DNA from 2 places in the Actinokineospora lacus genome. Region 1 is predicted to be linked to the other one. Evidence: predicted binding sites of a transcription regulator. Region 1 holds the regulator's gene; the other holds the start of a gene.

Region 1 (11,161 bases):
CACGCACCGGGTCGAGGGGGGCGCGCTGATCTTGGAGGGCTGCGGGCTCAACAACTGCTGGATCGACTACGAGGTGGTCGTCCCGCGGAAGGTGGCGCTCGCGGGGGACGTCGCGTCGGGGGACGTGACGGTCGAGGGGGCGGTGTCGGTCGACCTGCGGACGTCGTCGGGGGACGTCGACGTGCGGGGGGTGTCCGGAGCGGTCTCGGTCGAGGCCAACTCCGGTCGGGTCGAGCTCGCCGACGTGGGGGAGAACGCCTCGGTGCAGGTGCGGTCGGGGGATGTGGACCTGCGCGGCGTCCGGGGGGACGCCACCGTCCGGTCCTCGTCGGGGACCGTCACCGTCGCCGGGGTCGGGGGGAAGGTGGACGTCGAGGCCACGTCGGGGGACGTGGCCGTCGGCGTCTCCACCGTCAGTGATGTCCGGGCCCACGCGAACAGCGGCGCGGTGTCGGTGACCGTGCCGCGCGGTCGCTACCGGATGACCGTGGACGTGGGCAGCGGCGAGGTCGACAGCGCCGTGGCCGACGACCCCGCGGGCACGGCCGCGCTCGACCTGGCCGCGTCCAGCGGGGACGTCACCGTGCGGTACGCGTGAGCACCCGCGAGCGCGCCGACGCCGCCCGCAACCGCCGCCGCATCCTCACCGCCGCGCGGCTGCTCGTCGAGCGGCACGGGGCCGACGCGGTGACGATGGACGACGTCGCCACCGCGGCCGGGGTCGGCAAGGGCACGCTGTTCCGCCGGTTCGGGGACAAGGCGGGACTGGCCAGGGCGCTGCTCGCGGAGGCGGAGCGGGGGCTCTACATCCGGGTGACGACAGGCGAGGCGCCGCTGGGGCCTGGTGCGCCGCCCGCCAAGCGCCTGGTCGCCTTCTTCGACGCCTACCTGGCCTTCCTGACCGCGAACCTCGACCTCATGCGGATCGCGGAGACCTCCAAGCCCGGCGTGCGCTTCCGGGCCGAGCCGTACCGGTACTGGCACCACCACGTCGCGCGGCTGCTGGTGGAGGCCCGCGCCCCCGCCGACCCGCGCGCCCTGGCGCACACGCTGATGGCCGCGGTCGCCGCCGACCTGCACCGCTCGGTCAGCCGCGAGTCCGCCCCCGGCGCCATGCGCACCGCGGTCCTGCACCTGGTGGGGACCAGCACCCACGGCCGCTGAACCGGGACTCCTGAACCGGGACTCCTGAACCGGACCCCTCGACCGCTTCCGGTCGAGGGGCCCAGTCATGTTCTCAGTCCTGTCCTCAGGACCTGCCGACGGTGAGCGCGGAGTTGTCGTCCATGACGTCCACCGTGACCGTGTCGCCGTCGCGGATGCCGCCGGACAGCAGGCCCTTGGCCAACTGGTCGCCGATGGCCGAGGAGACCAGCCTGCGCAGCGGCCTGGCGCCGTAGACCGGGTCGAAGCCGTTGAGGGCCAGCCAGTCGCGGGCGCTCGGGGTGACCTCCAGGGTCAGCCTGCGCTGGGCGAGGCGCTTGCCGAGGCGGGCGACCTGGATGTCCACGATGGCCGTCAGCTCCTCGGTGGCCAGCGAGTGGAACACGACCACGTCGTCGAGGCGGTTCAGGAACTCCGGCTTGAAGTGGCGCTGCACCACCGCCAGCACCGCGTCGCGGCGCTGGGCGCCGTCGAGGTTCGCGTCGGCGATCGCGTGCGAGCCCAGGTTGGAGGTCAGCACCAGGATGGTGTTGCGGAAGTCGACCGTGCGGCCCTGGCCGTCGGTCAGCCTGCCGTCGTCGAGCACCTGCAGCAGCACGTCGAACACGTCCGGGTGGGCCTTCTCCACCTCGTCGAGCAGCACCACCGTGTACGGCCGCCGCCGGACCGCCTCGGTGAGCTGGCCGCCCTGGTCGTAGCCGACGTACCCCGGCGGCGCGCCGACGAGGCGGGCCACCGAGTGCTTCTCGCTGTACTCGCTCATGTCGATGCGGACCATGGCGCGCTCGTCGTCGAACAGGAACTCCGCCAGCGCCTTGGCCAGCTCGGTCTTGCCGACGCCGGTCGGGCCGAGGAACAGGAACGAGCCGGTCGGGCGGTCCGGGTCGGCGACGCCCGCGCGCGCCCGGCGGACGGCGTCGGAGACCACGCGCACCGCCTCGGCCTGGCCGACCACGCGGGAGCCGAGGGCGTCCTCCATCCGCAGCAGCTTCTGCGTCTCGCCCTCCAGCATCCGGCCCGCCGGGATGCCGGTCCACGCCGAGACCACCTCGGCGATGTCGTCGGAGCCGACCTCCTCCTTCAGCATCACCGCCGCCCCCGCCTGCGGGGTCGTGGCCCGCGTCGCGACGTCCAGCTCCTTCTCCAGCGCCGGGATGCGCCCGTAGCGCAGCTCGGCGGCCCGACCGAGGTCGCCGTCGCGCTCGGCGCGCTCGGACTCCCCGCGCAGCGACTCCAGCTGCTCCTTGAGCTCCCGGACCCGGTCGATCGAGCCCTTCTCGTTCTGCCATCGGGCGGTCAGCGCGGCCAGGCCCTCGCGCTTCTCGGCCAGCTCGGCGCGCAGCGCGGCCAGTCGCTCCTTCGAGGCCGGGTCGTCCTCTTTGGACAGCGCCATCTCCTCGATCTCCAGCCGCCGCACGGCGCGCTCGACCTCGTCGACCTCGACGGGCCGGGAGTCGATCTCCATGCGCAGCCGGGACGCGGCCTCGTCGACGAGGTCGATGGCCTTGTCCGGCAGGAAGCGCGCGGTGATGTAGCGGTCGGACAGCGCCGCGGCCGCGACCAGGGCGCTGTCGGTGATCCGCACGCCGTGGTGGACCTCGTAGCGCTCCTTGAGGCCGCGCAGGATGCCGATGGTGTCCTCCACCGACGGCTCGCCCACCAGCACCTGCTGGAAGCGCCGCTCCAGCGCCGCGTCCTTCTCGATGTGCTTGCGGTACTCGTCCAGCGTCGTCGCGCCGACCATGCGCAGCTCGCCGCGGGCCAGCATCGGCTTGATCATGTTGCCCGCGTCCATCGCGCCCTCGCCGGTGGCGCCCGCGCCGACGATCGTGTGCAGCTCGTCGATGAAGGTGATGACCTGGCCCGCGGACTCGGTGATCTCCTTGAGCACGGCCTTGAGCCGCTCCTCGAACTCGCCGCGGAACTTCGCCCCCGCGACCATCGCGCCGAGGTCGAGGCCGACGACGCGCTTGCCGCGCAGCGACTCGGGGACGTCGCCTGCGATGATCCGCTGGGCGAGGCCCTCCACGATCGCGGTCTTGCCGACGCCGGGCTCGCCGATGAGCACCGGGTTGTTCTTCGTCCGCCGGGACAGCACCTGCACCACCCTGCGGATCTCGGCGTCGCGGCCGATGACCGGGTCGAGCCTGCCCTCCCTGGCCTGCCTGGTCAGGTCGATGCCGTACTTCTCCAGCGCCTGGTAGGTGCCCTCGGGGTCGGGGCTGGTGACCCGCGCCGAGCCGCGCACCTTGGTGAACGCCTCGCGCAGCGCGTCGGGGGTGGCGCCGTGGCGGCGCAGCAGGTCGGCGACGTCGCCGCCCGCGGCGGCCAGGCCGACCAGCAGGTGCTCGGTGGAGACGTACTCATCGCCGAGTTCGGTGGCCAGCTTCTGGGCGTGGGTGATCGCGCGCAGCGCGGGCTGCGACAGCGCGGGGGACGACACGGTCGCGCCGGTCGCCGAGGGCAGGGCGCGCAGCACCGGGTCGAGTTCCTTGCGCACGACCTCCGGGTCGGCGCCCACCGCGGTCAGCATCGGGCCCGCCAGGCCGTCGGCCTGGGCGAGCAGGGCGCCGAGCAGGTGCGCGGCCGCGATGTCGGGGTTGCCCGCGCCCGCCGCGGCCTGCGCGGCGGCCGTGATGGCGGCCTGGGTCTTGGTCGTCGGGTTGAACGCGTCCATCTCCCACCTCATGTCCTGCGGTCTCGCCCATCTCAACGTCAGAAAAGTTGAGCCAGTTCCGCTCAACCCCGTCCGGTCGATGTGACCTGGGTCGCCCGACAGGTGATCACCCACATGTCGCAACCGGGTTGTCCCCAGCTTCAGGCGGGTTATCCACAATTCCCAGGAAGTTGTCCACACGCCTGGGGACAATCGCCGAATCACCCGTTCGCGTGGCTCGGCCGACCAGGGAACCACCCAGCCGAGCGGTCACAGGTCGCTGTTGAGCCTCGCCAGCAGCCGGGAGAACTCGCGGATGTCGTCGGTCGGCCACCGCGCGACCCGCTCGCGGAGCTGGCGCCTGCGGTCCTCGCGCACCCGCTCCAGCCGGGCCGCCCCGGACGCGGTGAGCTGCACCAGCCGGGCCCGGCCGTCGGAGGGGTCGGGCACGCGCTCGACCAGCGCCAGCTCGGCGAGCCGGGCGATCTGCCTGCTCACCGTCGACTTGTCCAGACCGGTGCGCTCGACGACGTCGGCCGCGCGCACCGGGCCGATGTCGCTGAGGTGCAGCAGCAGCGCGTAGGAGGCGCCGTCGAGGCCGGGGTGCACCCGCGCGGCCAGGGTGAGCGAGAGGCTGCGCGCGCGGCCGAACAGCTTCGAGAGCTCCCGCTCCAGGTCCTGCCCGGCCCGCTGCCGGTCGTCGGTCCCGTCCACCACCGTCCCACTACCCGTCTGCTGCGGCGCCGCGGTGTAGCCGGGCCTCGGCCACCTCGACCACGACCCAGCCCGCGGGCAGCGCGGCGTCCTCGCACGCGCGGCCGTTGACGTGCAGCCCGACCGGCTCGGCGGCGAAATCCACCAGCAGCACGCCCACGGCGGCGGGCGGCGGGCCGTCGTCGCCCGGGTAGGCGATGCGGTGGGGGTCGAGCACCCGGACCTCGCGGAAGGAGGACTCGCAGTGGCCCGCGGCGTCGGCGGTGGCGACGTGCCCCTGCCCGGCGCGGTCGATGAACTCGACCATGCGGGCGTCGAGGTGGTCGAGCACCGGGCTCGTCCGGGGCGCGCGCGGCGCTGGTCCGATCGGGTACGCGTGCTCCGGCGCCTCCCGGGGGCCCGTCGCCCCCGTCGCGGCGGGGGGCGGGTCGGCGAACTCCAGGGTCAGCAGGTCGGCGGTGGCGGTGCCGGTCGGGGGGAGAAGATCGGGGGACACGCGGGAGACGGTGTCATGCCGCTGCGGCATCCGCGAGTCCGCTCACCCGTACGTCCGCTAGGTTGTCACTGTCGGTAGCGAAGATCGGCTTCGCGTCGACGCGGAATCCGGCGTGTGGACCAGATTGGGTCTACTGTCCACACCGTCGGGGGATGGATGCGCAAGTAGCGTGGTGCCACGCTGGTAGGCGCCCGAGAGGTGGAGTCAGCACCCCGACCATGACAGCGAATCCCGTGGTGAGCCCCATACCGTCCATACAGCCACACCCGGAGTCCCCGACCGCGGTGGTGACAATGGTGCGCCTGGTCCGGGAGAGCTTCGCGGTGGTCGAGCCGCAGGCGGACAAGGTCGCGCAGTTCTTCTACGGGATGCTGTTCTCCATCGCGCCCGCCACGCGGGAGATGTTCCCGGCGAACATGCAGGTGCAGCGCTCCCGGCTGCTGCGCGCGCTGGTGCACGTGGTGCAGATGGTCGACCGGCCCGACGACCTGGTGCCGTTCCTGCGCCAGCTCGGCCGCGACCACCGCAAGTTCGGCGTCGTCACCGAGCACTACGAGGCCGTCGGCATGGCGTTGATCGCCTCGGTGAAGAAGTACTCCGGACGCGCCTGGACCGACGACGTCGAGCGGGCGTGGGCCGAGGCGTACACGATCATGGCCAGGGCCATGCTGGACGCCGCCGCCGCCGACGCCGGTCCCGCGTACTGGCACGCCGAGGTGATCGACCACCAGCGGCTGGGCTGGGACCTGGCCAGGGTGTGGCTGCGCCCGGACTACCCGGTGCCGTACCGCCCCGGGCAGTACCTGAGCGTCGAGGTCCCGCAGCGGCCCCGGCTGTGGCGCTACCTGACGCCCGCCAACGCCCCCCGCGAGGACGGCGTCATCGAGTTCCACGTGCGCGGGGTCGAGGGCGGCTGGGTCAGCCGCTCGGTGGTGGCCCACGCGGTCCGCGGCGACGTCTGGCGGATCGGGCCGCCGATGGGGCGCCTCGGCGTGGACCGGACCTCCGGGTCCGACGTGCTGATGGTGGCGGGCGGGACCGGGATCGCGCCCATGCGGGCGATCGTCGAGGACCTGGCCCGCTGGGGGGAGAACCCCGCCGTGCACCTGTTCGCGGGCGGCCGCGCGGCCGAGGACCTCTACGACTTGGGGCTGTTGCAGGACATCGCGGCGGCCAACCCCTGGCTCACCGTCGTCGGCGTGACCGAGGAGGCGACTCCCGGGCTGGAGACCGGCACGCTGGCGGAGGTCGTGACCAGCTACGGCGCCTGGGCCGACCGCGACGTGCTGGTCGCGGGCTCACCGCCGATGATCAGGGCCACGGTGTCGCGGATGCTGGTCGCGGGAACCCCGCTGGACCGCATCCTCTACGACCCCTTCACTCTGGACTGACCTGTTTGGACTGGCCCGCCCGGACTGGCCCGCTCGGACTTGGCCCGCTCGGAACGGTCCGCTCCTGGACCACTCTCGGGCTAGCGCTTGGGCTGGGGCCGCCAGACCACCAGCGCGGTCTGCCTGCGCACCGGGACCAGCTCGTGGCGGTAGCTGCGGTGGATGGCCGCGGCGGCCTGCTCGGCGGCGACGTGCGTGGCGGCCAGCTCCTCCGACAGCGCCGTGATCAGACCCTGGAGGCGGTCGACCTCGTTCTCCAGCTCGATGATGCGCTTGATGCCCGCCAGGTTGACGCCCTCCTCCTGCGAGAGGCGCTGGACCTCGCGCAGGAGGGCGATGTCGCGCAGGGAGTACCTGCGCCCGCCGCCCGGGGTGCGCCCCGGGCTCACCAGGCCCTGGCGGTCGTAGCTGCGCAGGGTCTGCGCGTGCAGGCCCGAGAGCTGGGCGGCCACCGAGATGACGAAGAACGGGGTGTCCTCGTCCGTGCCGGGCGGAAGCGGGTTCATCGCGGGCTACCTCGCCTTCTCCACGAGGGCGGTGAGTTCGGGCCGGGGGTCGTGGTCCTGTGTGGCCGCGGCGTAGGACTCCAGCGCGGCCTGGGCTTCCGGGCTCAGCGTGGGCGGTACGGCCACCTGCAGGGTGACCAGCAGGTCCCCGCCGCGGCCGTCGCGGCGGGTGACGCCCTTGCCCCGCACGCGCAGGACGCGGCCGGAGGCGGTGCCCGGGGCCACCCGCAGGCTGACGGTGGAGTCCAGCGTGGGCACCGTGAGCGTGGTGCCCAGGGCCAGTTCCGAGAAGGTGACCGGGACCTTGAGGGTCAGGTCGTCGCCGTTGCGGCCGAAGACCGGGTGCGGGGTGACGTGGACGCGGACGAACAGGTCGCCCGCCGCGGCGCCGTTGGAGCCGGGCTCGCCCTGGGCGGCGAGCCGGATGCGCTGGTCGCCCTCCACGCCCGCGGGGATGCGCACGGTGAGGGTGCGCGTCTTGGTGCTGACGCCCTCGCCACCGCAGTCGGGGCACGGGTCCGTCACGACGGTGCCCTTGCCCCGGCAGTCGCGGCAGGGCTCGCTGAAGGCGAAGGCGCCCTGGCTGCGGTTGACCAGCCCCGCGCCGCCGCAGTTGGCGCAGACCTCGGGGCTGCTGCCCGGCCGGGCGCCCGACCCGCGACAGCTGTCGCACGTGGACGGACTGGTGAGGCGCAGCGGCACCGTCGCGCCGCGGACCGCCTCGGTGAAGTCGATGCGGACCTCGGTCTCGACGTCCGCGCCGCGGCGCGGGCGGGGGCTGCCGCCGCGCCGGTTGAACAGGTTGCCGAACAGGTCGCCCAGACCGCCGCCGAAGCCCGCCCCCTGGCCCGCGGCGGCCTGCTGCTGGCTGAAGATGTCGGTGAAGTCGAAGTTGCCGCTGCCGCCGCCACCGAAGCCGCCGGGCCGGAAGCCGCTGCCGAACAGGCTGCGGGCCTCGTCGTACTGCTTGCGCTTCTCCGGGTCGCCGAGCACGCCGTAGGCCTCGGAGACCGACTTGAAGCGGGCCTCGGCGGTGGTGTTGCCCGGGTTGGCGTCCGGGTGCAGCTCGCGGGCGAGCTTGCGGTACGCCTTCTTGATCTCGGCGTCACCCGCGTCGGAGGAGACGCCCAGTTCGCGATAGAAGTCCTTGTCGATCCAGTCCCTGGCACTCACCGGACGTCCCCTCCTCCCGCTCAGTCTTCCTCGGTCGGCGCGCCGGGCGCCTCGGCGTCGGTCACCGCGACCATCGCCGCGCGGACCACGCGGTCGCCGAAGCGGTAGCCCCGGCGCAGAACGCCGGTCACCGTGGGCCCGTCGACCTCGGTGGACGTGCTGTGCTGCACGGCCTCGTGGACCGCGGGGTCGAACGGCTCGCCCTCGTGGCCGAAGGGCTCCAGGCCGCTGCGCTGCAAGGTCGCGGCCAGCTTGTCGGCCACCGCCTTGAACGCGCCGGTCAGGTCGCCGTGGGCGCCCGCCCGCTCGATGTCGTCGAGGACGCCGAGCAGGTCGCCGACCACCTGCGCCTTGGCCGCGTTGACCACGGCCTCGCGGTCGCGGTCGACGCGCTTGCGGTAGTTGGCGTACTCGGCCTGCAGGCGCTGCAGGTCCGCGGTGCGCTCTTCCAGCTGCGTCTTGAGCTCGGCGGCGGGGTCCACCTCGGTGGACTCCGGCGGGAACTCGATGGTGCCCTCGATCGGCGCGGCCGCGTCACCGGCGGGCGCCGCGGCCGGGGCGGGGTCCGCCTCGGCCGCGGGCTGGCGGACCTGCCCGGTCTCCGGGTCGATCCGGCGCCGGTCGCGCACCACGACCCGGGGCTCCTCGCCGCCGTGCTCGTCGTGCTTGTCGGTCACTTCTTGTCCTTGTCCTCGTCCACGATCTCGGCGTCGACCACGTCATCGGCGTCCGACGTGCCCGCCTGGGCGCCACCGTCAGCGCCCTCGGCGCCCGCCTGCGCGCCGGTGTTGGCGTAGAGCGCCGCGCCCATCGTCTGGGACTCGGTGGCCAGCTTCTCGATCGCCGCCTTGATGGCCGCGATGTCGGTGCCCGCGAGGGCGTCGTTGGCCTCCTTGACCGCGGCCGAGACCTTGTCCTTGGCCTCGCCCGGGATCTTGTCCTCGTTGTCCTTGACGAACTTCTCGGTCTGGTAGACCAGCGTCTCGGCCTGGTTGCGGACCTCGGCCTCCTCGCGGCGCTTCTTGTCCTCCTCGGCGTGGGACTCCGCGTCGCGGACCATGCGGTCGATGTCGTCCTTGGGCAGGGCCGATCCGCCGGTGATGGTCATGGACTGCACCTTGCCCGTGCCCATGTCCTTCGCGCTGACGTGCACGATGCCGTTGGCGTCGATGTCGAAGGTGACCTCGATCTGCGGCACGCCGCGGGGGGCGGGCGGCAGGCCGGTCAGGTCGAAGGTGCCGAGCTTCTTGTTGTCCTGGGCGAACTCGCGCTCGCCCTGGTAGACCTGGATGCCGACCGTGGTCTGGTTGTCGTCGGCGGTGGAGAAGATCTCCGAGCGCTTGGTCGGGATCGTGGTGTTGCGCTCGATGAGCTTGGTGAACACCCCGCCCTTGGTCTCGATGCCCAGCGACAGCGGGGTCACGTCGAGCAGCAGGACGTCCTTGACCTCGCCCTTGAGCACCCCGGCCTGCAGCGCGGCGCCGACGGCGACGACCTCGTCGGGGTTGACGCCCTTGTTCGGCTCGCGCCCGCCGGTCAGCTCCTTGACCAGCTCGGCGACGGCGGGCATCCGGGTGGAGCCGCCGACCAGCACGACGTGGTCGATGTTGCCGACGGCGATGCCCGCGTCCTTGATGACGTTGTTGAACGGGCTGCGGGTGCGGTCCAGCAGGTCGGAGGTGATCCGCTGGAACTCCGCGCGGGAGAGGTTCTCGTCGAGGAACAGCGGGTTCTTGTCCGAGTCGACGGTGATGTAGGGCAGGTTGATGTTGGCGCTGTTCGAGCTGGACAGCTCGATCTTGGCCTTCTCCGCGGCCTCGCGGATGCGCTGCAGCGCCATCTTGTCCTTGGTCAGGTCGATGCCGCTGGACTGGCGGAACTTCTCGACCAGCCAGTCGACGACGCGCTGGTCCCAGTCGTCGCCCCCGAGGTGGTTGTCGCCGGAGGTGGCGCGGACCTCGACGACGCCGTCGCCGATCTCCAGCAGCGAGACGTCGAAGGTGCCGCCGCCGAGGTCGAAGACCAGGATGGTCTGCTCCTTGGCGCCCTTGTCCAGGCCGTAGGCCAGCGCCGCCGCGGTCGGCTCGTTGACGATCCGCAGGACGTTGAGGCCCGCGATCTGCCCGGCCTCCTTGGTGGCCTGCCGCTGGGCGTCCTCGAAGTACGCCGGGACGGTGATCACCGCGTCGGTGATGGTCTCCCCGAGGTAGGACTCGGCGTCGCGCTTGAGCTTCATCAGCACGCGCGCGCTGATCTCCTGCGCGGTGTAGGGCTTGTCGTCGATCTCCTGCTTCCAGTCGGTGCCGATGTGCCGCTTGACCGACCGGACCGTGCGGTCCACGTTCGTGACCGCCTGGTTCTTGGCGGGCTGACCGACGAGCACTTCGCCGTTCCTGGCGAACGCCACGATGGACGGGGTGGTCCGGGAGCCCTCCGAGTTGGCGATAACCGTCGGTTCACCGCCCTCGAGGACGGCGACGACGGAATTGGTCGTCCCCAGGTCGATGCCGACCGCTCGCGCCATTTGGTTCCTCCATGGATCAGTAGTCTTGCCTGAGCGAAGTTGAGTCTACTCGCATCAGCTTTTGTAGTTGAGCCGAGGTCGCTCAATCTTCCTGCTGACTCAACGCGCCGGCCCGCCGAACAGTTCCCGGGGTGACCGGCGTCACCGGTGCTACCGTCGCGGCGTGACCGACGCCGACCCCGAGCGCCTGCTGGCCGAGGCGCTGCGGGCCCAGGCCGCCCAGGCGCCGCGCGCGGAGGCGCCCGCGTTCGGGCTGCTGTCGGGCAGTGAGTTCCACAACGGCCACGACCTCGCTCCTCGGCCGGTCGAGGTGACCGAGCGCCTTGAGGAGCGGTCGGCGCCGTCGTGGTGGGTGCTCGCGGTGGCACTGCTGCTGGGGCTGGCCGCGGGCGCCGTGGTCGGGCTGCTCACGCTCGTCTGAGGTGGGCGGGCGGAAACTGTCCGCCCCGGGTGCCACGATCACGTCCATGATCGGACGCTGGCACGGCCTGGTCGTCGACTGCCCTGACCCGCGGGCGCTCGCGGACTTCTACGAGG
Region 2 (11,161 bases), on a different contig from region 1:
TGGTACTGCAGGCAGAACGCGCAGATCTTCTCGCCATCCTGGCTGAGCACCGTGAAGGTACCGTTCTCGTCGACGTTCGCGTCGAGGCGGACCTGCGCGGCGACCGAGAAGCTCCGGTCGCTGCGGACCATCGGGCCGGGCGTCGACGCGGCGCCGGTGGCGCCGTCGAGACGCAGCCCGCGGCCGACCGCGCCGTCGGAGACGAACGTCGCACCACCCTCCAGCACCGCGTCCGTGCCGCCTTCGACGGCGTTGCGGGCCGTCATGCCCTTGTCGTCATCGAACTTCCAGTGCGCGACCTGGACGTTGCCCGCGCTGACCAGGCCCATGATCTCGGAGGCCGACAACGGGCGGTCGAAGATCTGCACCTCGTCGATCGCACCCGGCCACTGGTCGACGCTCGCGCCGTTCCAGATGGTCCGTCCGATCCGGACCGGACCGCCCGCGTTGTCCTTGGCAGGCGGGGCCGTCGTGGTCGCGGCGAGCTTGCCGTCCACGAAGAGCCGGATCTCGTTGGCGTCCGGGTCGTACACGCCCGTCAGGTGCGTCCACGTGTTGAGCTGTGGCAGGCCGACCGCCGAGGTCGCGTACCGCGCGCCCTGGTCGTTCTCCGTGGAGGTCGGCTTCCCGAACACCCATCGGGCGTTGCTGCCGTCGTCCTCGGCCCGGTACCACAGCGCGAAACCGGGGAACTTCAGGCCATCCTGGCTCACGACCGCGCGGGCGCCGTTCTCGCGCTGGAGGTTCACCCACGCGGACGCGGTGAACCCGGCCGTGGTCCGGATCGCGTTCGGCGCGGTGACGTCGTCGTCGACACCGTCGAGCTTGACCGTCGAGCCGACCGTGCCCGCGGCCTGGATGGTCGCGCCGTTGTTCAGCGTGCCGTGCCGGTCGCCGAGGAACGCGGTGTCCTGGGCGTTGCCGTCGAACGACCACTGCGCCAAGGGGCCGTTGCCCGCGCGGACGTAGAACCGGTACACGCGCTGCGGGCTCGCGTTGCCCGCTCGGTCGTAGCTGTGCACGTAGAGCGTCTGCGGGCCGTCACCCGGCGGGGTCAGCTTCACGCTCGTGCCGCTGCCGAGGGCGTCGGCGTCGACCTTGGTGATCGGCCCGCCATGCCAGTTGTACGTGTAGTGGTTGATGTCGCCGACGCCGTTGCTGCCGAAGGCGAACGTGCCAGGCACGTCGGTGCCGCCGTGCCAGCGATTGTCCTCTGTGTACAGATCGGACCCGACGGTCGGCGGTTTGTCCACGGCGACGCGGTCGACGACGAACTGGGCGCCGTTGGCCTGAGGGCCTGAGGTCACACCGTCCGAGGCATGGACCCACCAGCCGATCCGCTGGTTGTGCTTGTCGCCCAGGTAGATCTGGGCGGTGTGCGCCGCGCCGGAGGTCTGCGCGGAACCGTCCCACGACGCGATCTCGGTGCCGTTGGCCGATACCCGCCACTGCGGGTACAGCATGTCACCGTCCGGGTCGGACAGCTGCGCGCCGAGCGTCATGGTGTCCTGGCTGACGTAGGGCAGGCCACCGCAGAACTTGCACGGCGGGGGCAGCGTCGGGTCGGTGACGATTCCGCCCGGCACGTACGGCGTGCGGTTCCACTTGACCTTCAGGACCGTCTGCGCCGGGTCGTACTTGCGCCACGCGTACTGGTCGGTCGAGTTCTTGGCCGCGAGGAACAGCGGGGTGTGCGACCGGGTGTCGATCAGGTCGAGCGGGATGCCGAACCCCACCTCCTTCCAGCCCGTCCCGCAGGGTCCGCCGTACACACCGGGCACCCACCTCGTGAGGTTCCAGCCGCCGCCCGGCTGGTTGTTCCAGGTCGTCCCGCTCGAGATTCCGCTGTTGGCGCGGTAGACGACCTGCTCCTTGTCGGAACAGTCCGGGCTGGAGATGGCGACCGTGGTGAACGTCGCCTCGATCATCGTCTTGCCTGTCAGGAAAGCGGTGTCGTACTGAAAGTAGGCCCGCCCCTCGCCGATCCCCTGGCACCAACCGCCGCCCGGCAGGTCCCTCGGGCACTGCCCGACCTGTGCGTTGCCGTCGCCGCTGGTCCACCAGTACGGCGAGTTCGGGTGGCCGGACAGGACGTTGGCCCAGCCCCACTTCTGGAACGTGGTCAGCGTCGGGTCGATGGTCACCGGGTACGTCACCGACGGGTCGGCGAGGAACTTCGCATCCGGTGTCAGCACCAGCGCGCCGTCGACCACGGACACCCCGATCGGCGCGGTGCGCCCGGCGGCGTCCCACATGGTCGACGGCGGCGCGCTGAACACGTCGGTCCCGGCGCTGTCCACGGCGCGCAGCGCGCCGTCCTTGCCTGCGGTCAGGGTGAGGCCGTCAGCGTCCACCGGCAGCCGGATCGCCTTGAGCGCGCGATTGCGCGCGGCCTCGGCGTCGCGCACCACGAGGTGCTGGCGGAAGCCGTCCCGTTCGGCGATCATCACCAGGTCCACGCCCGGGAACACACCCGGGTAGGTCGCTCGCGAGCCGGACAGCTCGGGCACGGGCAGCGTGGCGGGCCAGGACAGCGCGAGCGCCTTGCCGTCGCGGCGCATCGTCGCGAGAGCGGTGTCGCCGCCCGGGGACAGCGTCAGGTCGCCAACGGCGGCCTCCGGCGCGACCACGCCGTCGGCCCGACGGCTGAGGCTGGTGTCGACGCCGACCCATTTGCCGTTCTTGTGGACCCGCACCGGCACCGGGGTCAGCTCGGCGGTGAGCGTGCCGCCGGGGTTGGCGTACACCGCCCGGGTCGGGGTCCGCTCGTCGACGACCTCCACCCGCGTCCCCTGCAGCCGGGCGGCCAGCATCGCCGCGGGCGCGTCCGCCGCCTCGGCGACCGGCGCGGGCTTCGGCCCCGCCAGCTGACCGCTGCCCGCGAGCAGCGTCAGCATCGAACCCAGTAGGGCGGTGACCGTACCGGCCACCACCACACGCCGCAGACGCACTGTGATTCCTCCCCGCGGTCCCCCATGGACATACAGGCGGAATCATGCGGAACGGCGGCATCAGCCAGGCATCAACCCGACATCACGTCGGCCTCATGCCCTACCGGGACGAATATGACGAACCGACGGTGAGCGATTCCCCGGATCGCGGGACACCTGGGTGGACAGTATCCGTGAACGCGGGACTCAGTCCAGGTGTGCGCCATCGTGCACGAAGGGGCCCTTGCGGCTTGGGACAGCTTTAAGCGTTCCGGGTCAGGACGAGGCGGTCGTAATGGGCGCACAGCAGCCGGGTCTTGCCGCGGCGACCGGGCAGCTTCTCCCCGGCGACGGCGGTGAGCCCGCAGATCCAGCAGCGCCCGCCGCAGCCTGCGGCGACCCGGGTCGCCGCAGTAACCAGCCAGCGAACAGTCTTCTTCACCGACATCCCCGGTCCGTTGACGGGTTGGTGGGCGACGATCCGCCCGCGGGCCTGCGTCCTTGACCGAAGGCCTCGAAATGTGGCGCAGGCCACGCGGGCTTCTCCCCATCCGGAGTTTGAGTCGTCTAGACTCAAACTATGTTCACCAGGGAGGAAGCGCTCGAACGGGTCGAGGGGGCCCGTTCGCCCGCGGACTTGTTCGGACCGTTCGGCGCGGCTGGAAAGAAGGAGGCGCAGCGGCTGATCCGGGCCTTGGCGCTGGTGTTGCACCCGGACCGGGTGGGTGCGGACGACACGAGGGCGCACGCGGCGTCGGCGAAGGTGACCCAGTTCCATCGCATGTGGCTGCACTCGGACCAGGTCGTCATGCGTACCGCGCGCTCCGCCTATCCGATCACCGGTAGGCACGCGGTGGGCAGTGTCGCCAACGTGTATCGGACCGACGGGCCGCACGTGGTCAAGGTCGTCCGCGTCCCGGTGCTCAACCCGCTGCTGCACGCCGAGTGGGACGCGTTACGCCGACTCGGCAGGCTCACCGACGAGCACCCGTGGCTGCGGCCCTACTACCCGCGACTGGTCGACGAGTCCGGCGACGTCGGTCGTGGCGAGCGCGCCTTCACCGTGCTGGAAGCGTTGCTGGACGGGTTCGTGACGTTGGCGGACGTGCGCCGCGCGTTCCCCGGCGGGCTGGACGGACGCGATTACGCGTGGATGCACCGCAGGCTGCTGCGGGCGGTCGCGGGCGCGCACCGGATCGGCCTGGTGCACGGCGCGATCGTCGCGGAGAACGTGCTGGTGCACCCCGAGCGGCACGGGATCGTGCTCGCGGGCTGGACGTTCGGCGTCACGGCGGGCGAGCGGCTGCTGGCGACAGACAAGACCATCCCCTACCCGCCGGAGGTTCGCGACGGGCGCCCGGTCACCGCCGCCACGGACGTCCACATGGCACACACGATGATGCTGGACCTGTTGGCGGACAGCGAACACCGGCAGCGGACATTCGCGCGGTGGTGCACGCAGGACGACCCCGGTCGACGGCCCGACTCCGTCGACCTGCTCACCGAGTACGACGAAATGCTCGAAGAACTCTATGGCGAACGGACCTTCCGTCCGTTCGCGCTACCCAGGACAGGAGCCTGACGTGGGACACGGCAAATGGGACGACAACGCCTATGCGGCGGCCCGGACCTTCCGCGCCGCCAAGGGAGTCGATGACTTCGGCTACACCTCCACGCTGCGTTCGCGGCACAGGAGCGAGTGGAAGGCCGACCCCGCGCTCGACCCGAAAAGCGTGGTGGCGCGCGAGTGCCGCGACTCGGCCGACCACGCCGACTCCACGCCGATCGCGGTGCTGTTCGATGTCACCGGCTCGATGGGCACGGTGCCGAAGATCATGCAAGGCAAGCTGGGCAGGCTGCACGGCCTGCTGCAGCGCAAGGGCTACCTGGCCGATCCGCAGCTGATGTTCGGTGGCATCGGCGACGCCGACAGTGACCGGGTGCCGCTGCAGGTCGGGCAGTTCGAGTCGGACAACCGGATGGACGAGCAGCTGCGCACCATTTTTCTAGAGGGCAACGGCGGCGGGCAGAAGAGCGAGTCGTACGAGCTCGCAGCCTACTTCGTGGCCAGGCACGTGGTGACCGACGCGTGGCAGAAGCGTGGGCGCAAGGGCTACCTGTTCCTGATCGGCGACGAGCTGAACAAGCCGCGGTTGGAGGCGAAGCACATCCGCCGGATCATCGGGGACGACGTGCGGCAAGACATCGACCCGGCATCGGTGTACCGGGAACTCGAACGCAAGTGGCACGTGTACTTCGTGCTGCCCAAGCAGTCTTCGTACTACAACGACCCGGAGATCGCCGACCACTGGCGCGGCCTGCTCGGCCAGAACTTCCTCAAGCTGGACGATCCGGGCGCGGTGTGCGAGCTGATCGCCGCGACCATCGGCATGGAGGAGCGGGTGGTCGACCTGGATCAGGCGATGGTGGACTTGACCGAGATCGGGTCCGCGGCGGAGAGCGTGTCGGTCGGCAAGGCACTCGTCCACACGGGCGGCAGGGCGGTGGCCGCATCGCCCACTCCCCCGCTGCTCGACGGCCCCGACGACGTGACGTTGAGCTGATGGCCGGGCACATCATCGTCGTCGGGCTCGGGTTCGGCGACGAGGGCAAGGGGGCGGTGGTCGACGCGCTGTGCCACGAAAGCCCGGTGGTGTCGGTGGTGCGGTTCAACGGTGGCGCGCAAGCCGCGCACAACGTGGTCGTCGGGGACCGCCACCACACGTTCAGCCAGTTCGGGTCCGGCACGCTCTCGGGCGTGCCGACCCACCTCTCCCGGCACATCCTGGTCGAGCCGATCGCCCTGGCCCGCGAGTCGGAGGAACTGGCGGCGCTGGGCGTCGCCGACCCGCTGCGACTGCTGTCGATCGACGCTGGCGCACTGCTCACCACGCCGATTCACGTGGCCGCGAACCGGGCGCGGGAGGACGCCCGCGGCCGCGCCCGGCACGGCTCGTGCGGCAAGGGGATCGGCGAGACCGTGTGGTACTCGCTGCTCGCGGCTCGCGGTGCGAATCCGGGTGACACGGTGGAGAGCCAGCAGGTGCTCGGTGTTCCGGGTGCGCCCCCGGTGGTGGGCGACTGCGCGCGACCGTCGGTGCTGCGCGGGAAGCTCGATGCGCTGGCCCGCTTCTACGAGCCGCTCATCGGGGCGGGCATGGCGGTGGACGACCTGGTGGCCCTGTACCGGGACTTCGCGGGCGCGGTCCGCGTCACGAGCGGCGACGAGGTCGGCAAGCTCGCCGATCGGGGCAGGCTGGTGTTCGAGGGCGCCCAGGGCGTGCTGCTCGACCAGTGGCGCGGATTCCACCCGCACACCACCTGGTCGACGGTGACCCCGGACAACGCCCTCGGCCTGCTCGGTGGCCGCGAGGCCGCGGTGATCGGCGTGACGAGGACGTACCAGACCCGCCATGGCGCGGGGCCGTTCCCGACCGAGGACCGGGGCGTGCTGGCCCGGTTCCCGGAGCGGCACAACGGCGCGGGCGAGTACCAGGGAGCGTGGCGCGCGGGGCACCTCGACGCCGTGCTGCTGCGCTACGCGGTGGCGGCGTGCGGTGGCGTGGACGCCCTGGCGGTGACGCACCTGGACGCCGACGGGCTCTCCGTGGCCACCTCGTACGACGCGCCGCTCCCGGAATCCGGGCTCACCGGGTTCCTCGCCGACCGCACGCCGGAGTTGGTCGACATGCCGGACCCGGTGGCGTGGCTCCAGGAGCACTTGGGCGTTCCGGTGGTGGTGGCGGGCGCGGGGCCGGACCGCGCCGACTACGCGGTGCGGGCGCAGGCCCACCGGTGAGAATGCGGGAGAATCGGCCCGTGATCGAGTCAACCCTTGTGTCGGTGGACGTGCTGGCGTTGAGCTTCGACCCGCACTCCAGAGCGGTCCTGCTCGGGGTCGCTCCCCGCGCGTTCGAACCGTTCGCGGGCGCGATGGCCCTGCCCGGTGTGCTGCTGGGCAAGGGCGAGCGGCTGCGCGACGCGGCCAGGCGCGCGGTGATCGGCAAGCTCGGGGTGCCCTCGGCGGCCATCTCGGCGACGGGTCAGCTGACGACGTTCGACGAGCCGTCCCGAGATCCGCGCGGCCCGACGTTGTCGATCGCGCTGTGGTGCACCTTCGACGTGAGCCGGATGGACGGCGACCGCGCGACGTGGGCTCCGCTGGACGATGTGCCGCCGTTGGCCTTCGACCACGACCGCATCGTCCGCGACTGCCGCCCGATGCTCGCCGACCGGCTGTGGCGGGACACGGTGTTCACCGCGGGACTGCTGGGCGGCGAGTTCACCACCTCACAGGCACTGGACGTGACCGAGTCCCTCACCGGCGACCGTCCCTATCCGGCCAACCTCAGCCGCACGATGGAACGGGTTCCCGGCCTGGAACGCACCACGCAGCACGCCGCCGCGCAACCCAAGGGCGGCAGGCCGCCACTGGTGTGGCGCTGGAGCCCGTGAAGTCGGCTTCTCCTGTCGGGCACCGACCGCCGCGCGGGCGCCGGACACCCCGACCTCGTCCTGGCGCGGCTCACCAGGTGCCCGTCCAGGCCAGTCCAGGGCTTGGGCCTCAACGTTCTCCACGTCGAACATCGTGCCGGTCGTCGGGTGCGGTTCCGTGATCATGCTCGTTCGAGCACTCTGGAAGGGGGTACTCGGCGTAGGCATGCACTAGTTATCTGCCATGATCTTGCGATGTCGGCTCTTCAGCACGGTCGGGTTACGCGGCCCGGGCGGGTGTGAGTTCACGGTACAATTCGCCTCCAGCAATCACGTTCCTTGCCGAGCGGGTGGATTCGACCAATTCCGCCATGCCACTCGGCCGGTTCCGGTCGCGCTGTGAAGGCGGGAGACACGTCGTGAAACCCGAGCAACGTCGCAGAGTCGTCATCGTCGGCGCAGGCCTGGCCGGTACGGCCACGGCCATCCGCCTCCTCCAGTTCGCCAGGGAACCCGTTGAGATCATGGTGATCGAGCGGCGACCGGACTTCCGCAACGCCGGGATCGCGCACCACCCGGAGAGCAACCACTGGCACCACGTCTTCAACATCCAGGCGGGCCGGATGTCGATCTTCCGCGAGGACGTCGACGACTTCATCGACTGGGCCAACCACGAAGCCGACCGCACCGGGTGGCCGCGGGAATGGAAGGACTTCACGTTCGTGGAGTCCGGGCCCGCGCCCCGGCGGATATATCCCGAGTACCTCGCCGACCGCCTCGCGCACGCCACCCAGGAGGCGCTGGCAGGCGTCGTCCTGGTCGAGGGGGACGGCGAGGTCGTCGACATCGAGGTGCGTGAAGCCCACGTCGACGTCATCGTCGAGGATCTCACCCTGGCGGGTGGTGAAACCAGATCGGGGCGGGTCCCGCTCCCCGCCGATCACGTCGTTCTCGCGACCGGGCTCGAGCGGAAGTCCCCGTTCTTCGCCGCAGATGTGGTGGGCCACCCCGCGTTCGTACCGGAGCCCTACTCCGCAGCCGGGCTCGAGCGCATCCTCAGCGCCCGGCAGGACGACATCGTGGCCATCGTCGGCACGTTGCTCAGCGCGTACGACGCCGCGACGCTGCTCCTGCGGCGTGGCCACACGGGCACGATCCACATGATCTCGCGCTCCGGGCTGACACTGCGGACGTACCCGCCGGACCACCGGCACCACGTCCTCGACCTGCCGACGCCCCGGTTCTTCGACGACGGCTCCTACGGTGGGCGCGACCAGTTCGTGCGGCGCTTCACCGAGGAGTGGGAACAGGCGTGTGTGGCCGTGGCGCGTGAGCATCCCGAGGTGTCGCCCGCGGTGGTGACCGAGCGGGTGTTCAAGGCGTGGGAACCTTACCTGCCCGACCTCCTGGCGCGGGTGCCGACGACGGATCTCCGCGCGCTGCTCGACCGCTACGGCAGCCTGCTCGCGATGTTGCGGGTCGGTGTCATGCCCTACACCGCCGACCTGGTCAACAGCGCGGTGGAAGCAGGCGGACCGGTCGTCGTGACCGCGGGCAGGGTCGAGGGGATTCGCGGCACCGAGGCGGGCACGCTGGTCGTGACCGTGTCCGGGCGAACGACCGGCATCGAGGCGGATCTCGTGATCTCGAACTTCGGCCGGGAGTCGGACTACGAGCGCGTCGGCACCGAACTCTGGAGGAACCTCCTGCGGAAGGGACTGGCCTGCCCCCACCGGCGCACGGGCCGGGGCGTCGAGGTGGACGACCACGGGCGCCTGATCGGCGCGGCGGGCAGCCCGTCGCGCCTGATCACCGTGGTGGGCCACCCCCGCGAGGGCGACGAGATCGTCCGGAACGGGCGGCTGGGCGCGTTCTCGTTCAACCTCGCCGCGATCAAGAACCACTCGGTGGGGGTCGCCGCCACCGTCCTGTGCCATCTTGAGTCGTGCTACGACACGGCCACCAGCCCGCCCGGCGTCCGGGATCAGGGGTGGGACGAGGCGCTCGCGTACTCGACGATGCTCGACGTGCGCCGGATGACCGCCCGGCGGCAGGACCACCGGCAGGCGCTCACGGCGCGGCTGGAAGACAGCCTGCGCTCGCTCCGGGAGATCGCCGCGCGCAGCGGCGACGACGCCGTACCGGCATCGGTGTTGCGGTTCGCCGTCACCTCGGCCGCGACGGAGAAGCTGAAGAACCTGTCCGTGACCCCGAGGGAACTCCGTGCCGTGCTCGGGTTGGGGCGACAGCTGGAGACGACCTGCTGACCGGGTCGCGGCGCATCCGGGGAGGTGTGCGGGGGCGGAGCAGGTGCGAGCCTGGAAATCATGACCTGCTCTGGATGCGCGTCGTGAGCCACGTCGAGATCTTCGGGGTCCTGCTGGTCGGCGCGTCGCCGACGACAGCAGGCGGTCCCTGCAACCACTCCCGGACCCCTGTCGACGGCTCCGTCCTGGTCGTCGACGCGCTCCACCCCGGCCTCTACGACGCCATCGTCGCCTCGTCCGCGGTGATCTGCGCGAGGGGCGGCCACACCGGCCACATGGAGTCCCTCTGCCGTTCGCGCGGTATTCCGGTACTGCGTGTCGACCCGGCGGAGCTGGACAGGCTGACCGGTCACGTCACGATCCGACTCGACCGGCAGTCGGTCATCCTTGGCGAGACCGCAGGTCCCGAAGGGCCTCCGCGGGACTTTCCCGTCACGCCCGCCGACCTCCGTTCGATCTGCGTGGTCATCGCCGACGCGAGCGACGTCCGGGCGACGAACGCGATCACACCGCCGGTCGAGGAGGTCGGCACCTTCTTCGTCCGCGAGGAGTTCGTCTGCCTGGCCGCGGGACTGAGCCCACTGGACCTGCTGCGGTCGGAACCGCAGGCGGCCGAGTGGTACGGCGCCGCCCTCGGCGCACAGCTGTGCGCCATCGCCGACGAACTCCTCCCCGGTCAGCGTCTCGTCACGAGGTTGCTCGACCTCCGGTCGGACGACGCCACCAAGATCACCACCGAGACCGAGGTGCACCAGGAGACGAACCCGGACCTCGGCCTGCACGGCGCGCGCGCCCTGCTCCGGGAACCCCACTACCCGCACGCGTTCCTGGCCCTGCGCCAATACGTGGGCAAACGCCTCGGCCGGAACCCACCGCACCTGAGCTTCGCCGTGCCGTTCGTCAACGACCACGACGAGTACCTGCGGCTGCGAGGCCACCTCGGCCTCCCCGACGACTTCCCGCTGTCGGTCTTCATCGAGACCCCGGCCGCCGTCCACTCCACATCGGACTTCTGCGCGGCCGGGGCGAGCGAACTGTTCGTCGGCACCAAGGACCTCGTCCAGTTCTACCTCGCCGCGGACCGGAGCAACCACCTGGTCGCCCCCTCCTACCAGACACGGCACCCGGCCGTCGAGGCCGCGCTGCGCCACGTGGTCGACGCGGCCGGAGAAGCGGGCACCCCCGTCCACGTATTCGCACTGCTCAATGACATGGACCACTACGTACGGCAGCTCCCGGCGGCGGATGGGTTCATGATGTGCACCGCCGAGCTGCGCCAACTCGCACAACACCGACGCCCGCACCTGTCCCTCGCCCCACCCGGCCACCGCCAGCCGCGGCACCGGCCGCACCCAGCGGGACCGGCAGAAGCCGCCAGCTAGCAGTGGTCCTTGGACATCACACCATGCAAGGTGTGAGCGGCTGTGGAGAAGTCGTTGTGGGACGCAGGTCGCGGCGCGGTCGAGGACTCGTTCGAGGCTGACTGCGAGGCGAGTGGTCGATATCGCTTGCGTTGGGCCAGGTACATAC

The links. Region 1 encodes HspR, which represses chaperone genes until heat shock. Its sites were predicted from a motif close to ANNTTGAGTNNNNNNNACTCAANNT; they were not measured.
Region 2: the regulator HspR is predicted to act here: its motif matches at 3,486-3,510, upstream of ACTG9Q_RS13400 (adenylate cyclase).

Annotation. Positions count from the first base shown of each region.
Region 1 is NZ_JBQERA010000001.1:491,961-503,121, reverse strand. Features, by position in the region: gene ACTG9Q_RS02505 (DUF4097 family beta strand repeat-containing protein) at 1-598, shown strand, start outside; gene ACTG9Q_RS02500 (TetR/AcrR family transcriptional regulator) at 595-1,164, shown strand; gene clpB (ATP-dependent chaperone ClpB) at 1,250-3,841, opposite strand; gene ACTG9Q_RS02490 (MarR family winged helix-turn-helix transcriptional regulator) at 4,091-4,534, opposite strand; gene ACTG9Q_RS02485 (hypothetical protein) at 4,545-5,030, opposite strand; gene ACTG9Q_RS02480 (globin domain-containing protein) at 5,324-6,421, shown strand; gene ACTG9Q_RS02475 (heat shock protein transcriptional repressor HspR) at 6,502-6,927, opposite strand; gene dnaJ (molecular chaperone DnaJ) at 6,934-8,100, opposite strand; gene grpE (nucleotide exchange factor GrpE) at 8,121-8,777, opposite strand; gene dnaK (molecular chaperone DnaK) at 8,774-10,624, opposite strand; gene ACTG9Q_RS02455 (hypothetical protein) at 10,788-11,045, shown strand; gene ACTG9Q_RS02450 (VOC family protein) at 11,092-11,161, shown strand, end outside.
Region 2 is NZ_JBQERA010000004.1:573,318-584,478, forward strand. Features, by position in the region: gene ACTG9Q_RS13390 (LamG domain-containing protein) at 1-2,897, opposite strand, end outside; gene ACTG9Q_RS13395 (hypothetical protein) at 3,193-3,372, opposite strand; gene ACTG9Q_RS13400 (adenylate cyclase) at 3,511-4,512, shown strand; gene ACTG9Q_RS13405 (hypothetical protein) at 4,514-5,494, shown strand; gene ACTG9Q_RS13410 (adenylosuccinate synthetase) at 5,494-6,729, shown strand; gene ACTG9Q_RS13415 (NUDIX domain-containing protein) at 6,750-7,385, shown strand; gene ACTG9Q_RS13420 (FAD/NAD(P)-binding protein) at 7,784-9,631, shown strand; gene ACTG9Q_RS13425 (putative PEP-binding protein) at 9,706-11,013, shown strand.